2 regions of the Collinsella sp. AM23-17 genome follow, and region 1 is predicted to be linked to the other one. Evidence: riboswitches for the same ligand, from Rfam matches in the RefSeq annotation. Region 1 holds a riboswitch; the other holds the start of a gene.
The links. Region 1 has a riboswitch for thiamine pyrophosphate ahead of thiM (hydroxyethylthiazole kinase). Riboswitches for the same ligand answer to the same signal wherever they lie in the genome.
Positions count from the first base shown of each region.

Region 2: linked by a shared signal. The riboswitch ahead of thiC (phosphomethylpyrimidine synthase ThiC) and the one ahead of thiM (hydroxyethylthiazole kinase) in region 1 are both predicted to bind thiamine pyrophosphate.

Region 1 covers NZ_QRHU01000008.1:92,254-98,127, forward strand. Annotated here, with positions in the region: gene DW645_RS04405 (5-methyltetrahydropteroyltriglutamate--homocysteine S-methyltransferase) at 1-597, opposite strand, end outside; gene DW645_RS04410 (LysR family transcriptional regulator) at 753-1,649, opposite strand; gene DW645_RS04415 (HAD-IIB family hydrolase) at 1,660-2,568, opposite strand; TPP riboswitch at 2,732-2,842, shown strand; gene thiM (hydroxyethylthiazole kinase) at 2,894-3,733, shown strand; gene DW645_RS04425 (thiamine-binding protein) at 3,737-4,078, shown strand; gene DW645_RS04430 (thiamine phosphate synthase) at 4,075-4,770, shown strand; gene DW645_RS04435 (patatin family protein) at 4,933-5,802, opposite strand.
Region 2 covers NZ_QRHU01000012.1:71,659-77,532, forward strand. Annotated here, with positions in the region: gene DW645_RS05950 (YaaA family protein) at 12-821, shown strand; gene DW645_RS05955 (hypothetical protein) at 845-1,366, opposite strand; TPP riboswitch at 1,430-1,545, shown strand; gene thiC (phosphomethylpyrimidine synthase ThiC) at 1,538-2,872, shown strand; gene thiD (bifunctional hydroxymethylpyrimidine kinase/phosphomethylpyrimidine kinase) at 3,051-3,881, shown strand; gene DW645_RS05970 (pentapeptide repeat-containing protein) at 4,027-4,638, opposite strand; gene DW645_RS05975 (SGNH/GDSL hydrolase family protein) at 4,718-5,377, opposite strand; gene DW645_RS05980 (TIGR02452 family protein) at 5,456-5,874, opposite strand, start outside.

The DNA of each region.
Region 1 (5,874 bases):
ATCAAACTGGATGTTGCGGCAACCCGCTGCGTACAGGTCGGCGATCACCGTGCGATAAGCGGCTGCAATTGCGTCGGCAAGTTCCTCATCGGTCTTATAGACAGCGCGCAGGCTCTCCTGCTGGCCATCGCAGCGGTCGAGCGTAACCTCCGAGAACGTCTGGATCGGCGCCGGAATGGTCTGACGCGCAACCTGACCCTCCCCCTCGAGTGCCTTGACAAACTTAAAGTGCTCGACGAAGGGGTGGTTCTCGCCGCTGATGGGGCCGGTCACCACGGCGGTGTCAGCCGTGGTCTCCTCGTCGTGGAACATATAGCCCGTACGCGAGGTGCGGCGTTCAATGCCGTTGAGCCCCCACATAAAGTCGAGGTGCCAGTAACTGCGACGAAACTCGCCATCGGTAATCACCTGCAGGCCAGCGGCCTTTTGCTTGTCCACCAGGTCGCGAATAGCCTCATCCTCGACGGCCTTAAGCCCCTCGGCATCAAGCGTGCCTGCCGCATAGGCAGCGCGGGCATCCTTTACGGCCTGCGGACGAAGAAAACTGCCGACGATATCGGCACGAAACGGCGCGTTCGGTTGAATCGAAGTGCTCATAGATATCTCCCTTTGCATTGGTTGCTTTACTGGGACAGAGTATGAGCGCTCATATAGCCATCGTAAAATATACGTTTATAACAGTTTGATATAGATGCTTCCTATATCAGTTGGGACTGCCATGAAGAGATTTGACCTGTACAGGACGCAGCAGTCTAGATATGCTGACGGATCGCGTCGATATAGGCTTGACCGTAGCGCGTAAGCGTCGTGTTCTTGCGCGTGATGATGCCGATCTCCATGTACTCATCCACATCGAGCGGAATCGAGATAATGCCGGGGCCGTTGAGTTCGTGGCTAATCACGCCCGAGCACACCGTGTAGCCGTTGAGGCCCATGGCCAAATTGAACAACGTCGCACGGTCGCGCACGCGGATATTCTTGCGACGCTCAAACGTCGAGGTCAGCTCCTCGGAATAGTAAAACGAGTTGTAGCTGCCCTGCTCGTAGGACAGGAACGGGTAGTCTTCCAGATCCTCGAGCGTCACGCTGGAGCGGTCCGCCAGCGGATGGTCGGCACAGACGAAGATATGCGGCGTGGCACAGAAGAGCCCTTCGAACACGAGCTCGTTGGCCGCCAGCATGCGCTCGATAACCTCGCGGTTGTGCTCGGACAGATACAGGATGCCCAGCTCGCTTTTCATGTGCGCGACATCCTCGATAATCTCGTGGGTCTGCTCCTCGCGTAGGGTAAAGTCATAGCGCGCGGCATCGAACTCACGGATCACATCGACAAACGCGTTGACGGCAAAGGAATAATGCTGGCAGCTCACACTAAAGTGCGGCACCTGCTCGGACGCGCCCTTGTACTTGCCTTCGAGCAGATCCGCCTGATCGAGCACCTGGCGCGCGTAGCCCAAGAAGGTCTCGCCCTCCTCGGACACAATGACACCCTTGTTGGTGCGCTCAAAGATGTGCACACCCATCTCGTTTTCGAGATCGCGGATCGACGCGGTAATCGAAGGCTGCGACACAAAGAGCCGGCGCGAGGCCTCGGTGATGCTGCCGCATTCGGCAACTTTGACGACATACCTGAGCTGTTGAAGCTTCATGATGGCCTCCCTAGACGTCCGCGAAACCCGAACCCGCCGCATCTGCCTGACGCATAAACGACGGCATCTCCCCCGTCGCGGCGCAGGCGGCAATCTGATGCAGAGCCCCGGCAACCGCATCGTCTGCCGCAGCGCCGATATGCCAGCGCGCGGCAGCCGTGACGGCCTCGTTGGCATTGGCGACTGCAACGGAGTTGGGGACGGCACCGATCATGGGCAGGTCGTTATCGGAATCGCCAAATACGGCCACCTCGTCGGACGTCAGGTCCAAAGCGCGCGCCAGCTCCAGCGCAGCGCAACCCTTGTCCCAACCTGCTGGAAGAATGTCGAACAGGCGCACACGATTGTTGGGAAACACAAGCGAGAGTTCCGGCACCTCAGCGGCAACGCGCTCGCGGAGCTCCGCGAGCTCCTCACGCGAACGAGCACTCCAGATATTCGCCTTGAACACCGACGCGTCATCGACGACAGGACGGCACGGGGCCTCTTCGCCCTTGAGCCATGCGTTGCCGCCCGACTCCATGGCGCGGCGCACACGCTCGGGGTCGCTCGTCACACAATAGGCATCGTTATTCCAAAAGTCATCGCCTAAGCTGTAGACCTTCAGATAGGTATCGTCGGTTTCTTCTTCCAGATAGGCGGCCAAACGCATGAGTGCGTCGCTATCGGTCGCATGCGAGGCTACCACCTCGCCGTCCACAAACATGACCTGGCCGTTGCAGAACGCGCCGGTCGAGAAGCACTCGGCGCGATTGCGGAACATCCAGCCCATCGCGGAGGGCTGGCGACCCGAAACCGGGCCAAAGTGCAGACCCGCCGCCTGCATGGCATGAATGCCCTCGATGGCGTAGTCGCTGGCGCCGTCATGCCCGGCTGGAATCAGCGTATCGTCCATATCGGTCAGCACAAGTTTAATCATAAGGCCCCCTCGGTCATTCTTAATCCCGTCTATTGTACCGACCTGCCAAAAAGAGACAGGTTTATATTGGCAGGTTTTATCTGGGAAAACGCAAAGCCCCAGTTGTTACCTGCCAAAATAAACCTGTCCCTTATTGGCAGGTGCGCTAGTATAGGGAACAACAGATTCGATGCGGGAGTGCCGGCGGTGCAAACCACAAGGCTGAGAGGGCATAGGGCCCAATCCTTTGAACCTGTCAGTTAATGCTGGCGTAGGGAGCATGCCGCCTTTACAGGGGCGCTGTCTATGCACAGCGCCCCTTTTCTATGCCAAGGAGGCATGTGCAGTGATCGATTCGGAACAGCTTAAGCAAAATGTGGTCAAGGCCGTGGAGAAGATTCGCGCCACCAATCCCATGGCGGGCTCCATCACCAACACGGTGACGATTGACTTTGTCGCCAACGCGCAGCTCGCCGTGGGCGGATCGGCCGCCATGGTCTATCTGCCCGACGAGGGCGAGGCGCTCGTTGCCGGCGGCGGCGCCATCTATCTGAACATGGGCACACTCTTCCCCATCTACGAGCAGACGATTCCCCGCGCGGCCAAGGCGGCACACGACGCCGGCAAGCCCTGGGTGCTCGATCCGGTGGGCCTGGGCATCGGCAGCCTGCGCACCCAACTGGTAAACGAACTCAAGCAGTACAAACCCGCCATCGTGCGCGGCAATGCCTCCGAGATTATCGCGCTCGCCGGCCTGTGGGGCCTTGAGGGCGAAGCGGCCGATCTGAGTCGCGTGCGCGGTGTCGATACCACCGACACGGTAGACGCCGCCCGCGGCGCCGCCGTGGCGCTCGCCCGCTACACCGGCGGCGCCGTTGTGGTCTCGGGCGAAGTCGACCTGATTACCGACGGCACGACCGTGGCCAAGTCCCACGGCGGCAGCCCGCTCATGTCCAAAATCACCGGCTGCGGTTGCTCGCAGGGCGGTGTGCTGGCTGTGTACGCCTGCGCTGCCGATCCGTTTACGGCAGCCATCTGTGGCACCGCCGTCTACAACGTTGCCGGCACGCGTGCCGCCGCTGTCGCCGATGCCCCGGCAAGCTTTAAGGTCGCCTTTATCGACGAGCTCTATCGCGCAACCGCCCAGGACATCGCCGATAACCAACTCGAGCTCGAGGAGGCATAAGGCATGTCCGAGCCCGCAACCAATGCCGGTATGAACACGCTCGTCGCCGTAGCCATCGCCCCGTGCGGCACCGGCGACGAGCTGTCCGCCGAGGTCGCCGAGGTCGTACGCGTCATTCGCGAGAGCGGCCTTCCCAACCGCACCACCTCGATGTTCACCGAGATCGAGGGTGACTGGGACGAAGTCATGCAGGTCGTGCGCGACGCAACCTTTGTGTTGGCGAGCAAGGGCATCCGCACCGAAGTCGTGCTCAAGGCCGATATTCGACCCGGATTTACCGACACCATGACTGGCAAGCTCGAGCGCATGGAAGCGCAGATCAAAAAGCAGGAGGAAGCACAGTGAGCATCCGCGACAACCTTGATATCTCGGCCTATCTGGTACTCGGCCCCGAAAACACCCTCGGACGCCCCGTGGGCGATGTGGTGGCCCAGGCGCTCGACGCCGGCTTTACCTGCATTCAGGTGCGTTCCAAGGTGGCAAGCGCCCGCGAGATCATCGCACTGACGGGCGATACCGCGCAGGCCATCGCTCAGGCCGGCAAAACCGGGCAGGTCGCGCTGCTGATCGACGACCGCCTTGACTGCGTACTTGCCGCACGCGAGCAGGGTATTGCCGTCGACGGCGTGCATGTTGGCCAGAGCGACATCCCCGTCGAGGTCTGCCGCAATCTTTTGGGCCCCGATGCCATCGTGGGTCTTTCGGCCCGCTGCGAGGAGATGCTCGAGTACGTCAAGACCGCCGACATGAGCCTGGTCGATTACCTGGGCGTAGGCCCGCTCCACGAGACCGAAACCAAGCGCGACTGCGGACGTGCGGCCGACGGCTCCATCATCACCAAGAGCTTTGAGGACCTGGCCGCCCTCCATGCGGCAAGCCCCGTCCCCATTGTGGTGGGCGGCGGCGTCAAGACGGCCGATCTGCCGCAACTCAAGTCCACCGGCGTCGACGGCTTCTTTGTGGTGAGCGCCGTCTGCAGCGCCGACGACCCCTACGCCGCAGCCGAGGAGCTCGTCGATACCTGGCAGCAAGCATAGACCTATGCCGAGCAGCTGCTCCGCAGCCTCATATCTTCAAGAGCGGAAAGCGCATCCCAGTTTGGACGTCCATTCTGGGACGCGCTTTCCGCATAGAGGACCAGCGGGAAACTGCGTCCCAGTCTGAACGCTGATTACGGGATGCAGTTTCCGGCGTAGTCCCTACCCCGCCAGATACGCTTCCAGCGCGGGCAACGTCGTCTCCGCATCACGACGACCGACCTGATAGATGCGCTCGAGCTCATCGGGCTCGCGGCACAGCGACGGCACCTTCACCGATTCGCTGGGCCGCACCACAAAGATCTCGCCGGCAGCCTCGCGACGCGCCAGGTCATCGAGCGTGGCATTGTAGACCTCGTGCCGATGCTCAAGCGCCGCAACAAACTCCGGATAGTGACGATACACGCGACGCAGCATAGGCATCACGCTATTGGGCTGCTTTACAAAGCCCGCCGGCTGCGTCAGCACCACCACGTTGCGGTCATAGCCTTGCTCAAACAGCCAAGCGCTGGGAATGGAATCGGCAACACCGCCATCCAAGTACTTACGACCCTCGATGGCAACAGGACGCGTCGCCACGGGAATCGCCGACGACGCCCGGATCCACTCAATATCGCGCTCGTCGCCATAGGGCAGGTCATGGTAGACGGCCTGCCCCGTCTTAAGATCGGTACATACGCACGTAAACCGCATGGGGCAGGCGCGATATGCCTCCAGATCGATGGGATCGCGCTCGATGGGTACCTCATGATAGGCAAACTCGGCATTGAACATATCGCCGGTTCGCAACCAGCTCGTCACGCTCGCATAGCGCTTGTCGGCGCAATAGGCCTTGTTGTAGCGAATGGCGCGGCCGATCTGGCGCGATTTAAAGTTGTAGCCAAACGCCGCGCCCGCCGAGACACCCACCATATGGTCGCAGGTTAAGCCGTGCTCCATCCATACGTCGAGCACGCCCGCCGTATACATACCGCGGTAGCCGCCTCCCTCGAGCGCAAGTCCCACCGTGGGCGTCGTATCTGGCTGTGCCATGCGACCATCTCCGTTCCTGCGTTTTAAAACGAAACAAGTATACCCGTCAACATATATCGTCTCAGTTGCATT
Region 2 (5,874 bases), on a different contig from region 1:
GAGGAGAGTCCATGCTGCAGGTCATCATTTCGCCCGCCAAACAGATGCGCGCGGCCCAAGATGCTTTTGAAGTCCTGGGCATTCCACCTTTTGTGCACGAGACGGCTCGCCTCCACCGCGCACTGCTAAATATCGAGCGGAATGAAGGCAGCGGCGGCCTGCAGGCGCTATGGAACGTGAGTGACAAACTGCTGGGGCCTTGCCTCAACACCCTGCATGAATTCGGGCCCATCCTGAAAAACGGCGATCTCGACAATCCCGCACTCGCCCGTCACCTCTCCCCTGCCGTCATGTCCTATCACGGCATTCAATACCAGAGCATGGCACCCGAGGTGATGGATTTCGCGCAGCTCGCATGGCTGCAAGACCATCTGTGGATCCTCTCGGGCCTTTACGGATGCGTACGCCCCTTCCACGGCGTGTCGCCCTATCGGCTCGAAATGGGGGCGAAGCTTGCCGTCGACGATGCCCGAGACCTCTACGCGTTTTGGGGCGACAAACTCGCACGGGTCATCGCTCCGGCGGGCTCCAACGCTACGATCGTCAACCTTGCCAGCGTAGAGTATGCCAAAACCGTTCTGCCCCACCTCGCGGGCGACGCCACGGCCGTCACATGCCTCTTTGGCGAGGGTATCCGCAACGGGAAGCCCATCCAACGGTCGACCGCCAGCAAAAAGGCGCGCGGCTCCATGGTGCGGTGGATGGCAGAAAACAAGCTCGAGGATGCAAGCGAACTTACCGCATTCAACATCGGCTATCGTCACATCCCCGAGCTTTCAGACAAAAACACCCTGGTTTTCATGAACGCGCAGGCACAATAGGCCCGCCGTTTCCAAACACTCCGTTACTCCGCCAAGCCATCGGCCTTTGCAATCCCGTTTGTCGAACCGTCCTGATAGACAATCTTGACGTGCTCAACCTCGGACACCGCAACACCCGTCGGAGGCTCCAGACGCCATTCCGTCAGGACGATATCCATGGTCGTGGGCACATCTCCTTGATCTTTGAGCTTCACCGTGAGCGTTTTGAGCGCCGCGTCAAACGTCACGCGTTCGATTTCTTCACCTGGAATGGACCCACCACTCAGCTGCAACTGCACAAACTCATCGCGCGGGTACCAATAATCGCCCGGAACGGCGAGCGTATTGGCATTACCGCCAGTACTCCTCACCGTCATAATCGGTAGGCTATCATCAGCCTCGAACTCCCACGCAGCGCCGCCGCGACCGCCGAACGTCCAAATACAAAAGGCAATCACCAACACGGCAAGCACCGCAAAACCAATCGCGACAAGGCCATGGTGCGCACGGCTTTCCTCGGCCGATACATCCCATTGTGTCTCTCGATATAGATGCTTGTCTTCCATGTACGCCTCCCCACAGGCACGCTCGTTAGGCCAATCGTACCCATTCGAGCTATACTTGAGCCCATTACATAAACGGGGAGCTTGCAGGACAAGACGGCAGGCTGAGACTGGGCGCGCCCGCCCTGACCCGCAAACCTGATATGGGTAATGCCAACGAAGGGAGCCGTGCCAATGAGCACACAGACCGAGCCCAAGCTCGTCACGCAAATCGACTTCGCCCGCGCCGGGCAGATCACACCGCAGATGAAGGAGGTCGCCGAGCGCGAGCATCGCGACCCCGAGTACATCCGCGAGCGCGTGGCCGACGGCCGCATCGCCATTCCCGCCAACATCGTGCACATCAAAAAGGGCATGCGCGCCTTTGGCGTCGGTGAGGGCCTGTCCACCAAGGTCAACGTGAACCTGGGCATCTCGGGCGACAAGGCAGATGCCGCCGAGGAATGGAAGAAGGTCAAGATCGCCGAGGACTTTGGCGCCGACGCCATCATGGACCTCTCCAACTCGGGCAAGACGCGCCAGTTCCGCCAGCAGCTCATCGACGAGACGCCGCTCATGGTAGGCACCGTCCCCATGTACGACGCCATCGGCTACATGGAAAAGCCGCTGGTCAAGCTCACCAAGGACGACCTGTTCGAGGTCGTGCGCGCGCACGCCGAGGACGGCGTGGACTTTATGACCATCCACTGCGGCATCAACAAATCGGTCACCATGACCTTTAAGGAGACCGGCCGCCTCATGAACATTGTCAGCCGCGGCGGCTCGCTGCTATTTGGCTGGATGGAGGTTACCGGCAACGAAAACCCCTTCTACGAGTACTTTGACGAGCTGCTCGAGATCTGCCACGAGTACGACGTGACCATCTCGCTCGGCGACTCCTGCCGCCCGGGCTGTCTCTACGACTCCAATGACGCCACCGAGACCGCCGAGATGATCGAGCTGGGCAAGCTGTGCAAGCGCGCCTGGGCCGCCGGCGTCCAAGTCATGGTCGAGGGCCCGGGTCACATGGCGCTCGACGAGATCGCCGCCAACATGAAACTGCAGAAGCGCCTGTGCCACAACGCCCCGTTCTATGTGCTCGGGCCGCTGGTGACCGATATCGGCGTGGGCTACGACCACATCACCGCTGCCATCGGCGGCGCTATCTCCGCCAGCTCCGGTGCCGACTTCCTGTGCTACGTGACACCGGCCGAGCACCTATGCCTGCCTAACGCCCAGGATGTGCTCGACGGCCTCATGGCCACCAAGATCGCCGCACACGCCGCCGATATCGCCAAAAAGGTGCCGCACGCCCGCGACATGGACGACAAGATGGGCCAGGCACGCCGCAAGCTCGACTGGGATGCCATGTGGGAGTGTGCTCTCGACCCGGTCACCGGTAAGAAGCGCTACGAGGAGTCCCCCGCCGCCACCGAGGGCACCTGCACCATGTGTGGCAAGATGTGCGCCGTCCGCACCGTTAACAAGGTGTTCGAAGGCACGACGATCGACCTCGGCATGGAGGACTAACTCGTCACCGGAGCCACAATCGGTAACATGGTGTTCGTCAATTGTTGACGTGTGAACATTTGCTTACATTTGCGTAAAGATTGCATCGCCCGCCCGGGTTCGACATAGAGTCGGCCCGGGCATCTTTATAATGCTGGCTTAAAGACCCATTTGATTCCGACCGAACAAGGGAGCAAACATGGATCGCAGTAAGGTACCTGCCGTTCTATCCATCGCAGGATCCGATTCCAGCGGTGGCGCCGGCATTCAGGCCGACATCAAGACCATCACGGCGCACCGCCTGTATGCCGAGACGGCCATCACCGCCATCACCGCACAAAACACGCTCGGTGTCACCGCCGTGCAGAATATCTCCCCTGATATCGTCGCTGCGCAGATTGACGCCGTATTTGACGATATCCGCCCCAGCGCCGTCAAGATCGGCATGGTTTCCTCTGCCGAGATTATCGAGGTTATCGCCGACCGCCTGAGCGCCTGGAACGCGACAAACGTGGTCGTCGACCCCGTCATGGTAGCCACCTCGGGCGCACGGCTGATTGCCGAAGATGCCGCCGAGGCGCTCACCCGCCGCCTGTTCCCACTAGCAACCGTCATCACGCCCAATATTCCCGAGGCCATGGCCCTGCTTGACTACGAGGTCGACTCCGAGCGCACACAGCAAAATGCTGCCATGCTCCTCACCCGCCGCTTTGGTTGCGCATCCCTCGTTAAGGGTGGGCATCTTGTCAACGAGGCCAACGATGTATTGGCCGAACCCGCGCCGCTCGATGACGAGGGCAACCATCTGGGCGATCCGCTCACCACGTGGTTCCGCCACAAGCGCATCGAGACCGACAACACACACGGCACCGGCTGCACGCTTTCGTCCGCCATCGCCTGCGCGCTGGCCCAGGGCATGGATCTTGCCGATGCCGTCAACGCCGGCAAGGCCTACCTAACGGGTGCTCTCGCCGCCGGCTTTGACATGGGCAAAGGCTCCGGCCCTGTCAACCACATGTGGCAGTACTAAATAGCCAGTAACCTGCCAAAAAAAGACAGGCTACCTTGCACCAAAAACCGTCGCAACATTCGATGAAAATCGTGCAAACGCGAAAAATCATCGGATGTTGCGACGGTTTGATTTTAGATAGCGGTCGAGCAAAGGACCGGGGCGCCTATTCGTCGGCGAGCTGGATGCCGAGCAGACCCGAGAGTGCCAACGCCTGCTCGGCATTAACCGTCAGGCCACGCAGCTCATGGTAGTCGCCCGAGACGACAGGAGCCGCGAACGTACAACACGATACATCCACGCCGGAAAGCGGCGTCTTGAACACATCGATTCGCGTCAGGTCGCAGCCGTCCAAGCGCAATTGCCCCAGCTTTGCCCCCTGGAGTGCGGCCTCGGTCAAACGCGTGTCACGCGCAGCCATGGGGCCAATGCTTCCCTCCGAAAGGTTCGCATAGCTCAAATCGCACGATGTAAACGACACGCTCGACAGACGCGCCCTGAGCAAGTTGAGCCCCGGCGCCGAGCAGTCAACGAAGTCGCAGCGGTTGAGCCAGCAACCTTCCATGTTGCAGCGGATAAAGCGGCAACCGCGAAACACCACGTCGCGAAACGTCGAGCCGCTCCAGTCAACGCTATCGAACTCGCATGATCGGAACACGACGCCATCGAAGGTCGCGCCGTTCGCCACGTCGCAGGCAAGATCCAAATCCTCAAAAGCGGTATTGGAGACGAGCTCATCGCCCTCGGCAAAGAGGTCGATGAGCTCGTCCATGCCCATATGGCAGCCAATCCGTTCGTTTACCCGGGCAAAACCACCACAAAGGTGCCTGTCCCCTTTGCGGTGGCTTGGGGTCGCGCTACTCACCGAGCATCTCTTGGAGCTTGGCTGCCACGGCATGTCCCAAGCTCTCGTGGCTTTCGGGCATCATATGCAGATAGTCAATATCGCCCGGCTCGGCAAACTCGGCGGCATTCAAAAAGTCGCAGCCAAACTGCTCGGCCACGTGCGCATAGTACTCGCCAAAATGTTCAGATGCCTCGACGGAACGCTCGTCAAAATCGGTCATATATATATCGGCGATCTGCGGCTTGATCTTGATAGGAGCCATCAGCAGGATGCGCGGGCAAGGCGCGGCGTCGGTCCACGGAAACGCGCGGACGGCGCGAATCAGCGCCATGGCGCCACGGGCGATATCGGAAGCTGTCACGTTAAAGACCGTCTTACAGTCGTTGGTGCCCAGCATGATCACAATGGCGTCCAGCGGCTTATGAGCCTCGAGCAGCATCGGAAGCGCGCGAATGCCGTTGAGGTTAGTGTCCAGATGGCACATGTCGTCGCGTACCGTCGTGCGGCCGTTGAGGCCTTCTTCAATTACATGCCAGCCCTCGCCTAAGTCACGTTGGACCACGCCACACCAGCGCACATCCTGCGCATAGCGCACCGCGGTACCGTCGCGCATGCCCGCCGGATCGTAACCATAGGTGTTGCTGTCACCAAAGCACAGAACGTTTTTCATCGTAAGCTCCCCACTCAATAAAAAGCCGACAGGAGCAGCCTCTCCCGTCGGCTCGGTATATCGCATCACGAGCACCGTTTACAGGTACTTGCGCCAGTCGTCGTCATCCTCGTCATCCTCGGCAGCGGCCTGAGCCTGCTCGGCGGCACGGGCGGCTGCGGCGCGGGCGGCAACCTGAGCATAGGACTCCTCGTTTCGCTCGGGGAAGTTTGCCAGCACGTGCTCGAATTTGGCGAAGTCCTCGTCCCAGCGCGTAGAGGGCACGGCAAAGAAGACCTGCTTGACCTTGAAGTCGCCCGATGCGAGCTCCTTGCGGAAGAGCTCGGCCACGGCCTCTGCGTCAAAGCCGTTGTTCTCGCAGCCCCAAGCACCCACTACGAGCTTCTCGCGGCCAAGCTCATCGCAGATAGCAAGCACAAAGCGAATGCGGTCGCGCAGGGCGTCAAGCAAGGCATCGTCGCTCACGCGGTACTCCTGGCGAGCACGCTTGGCGTTGG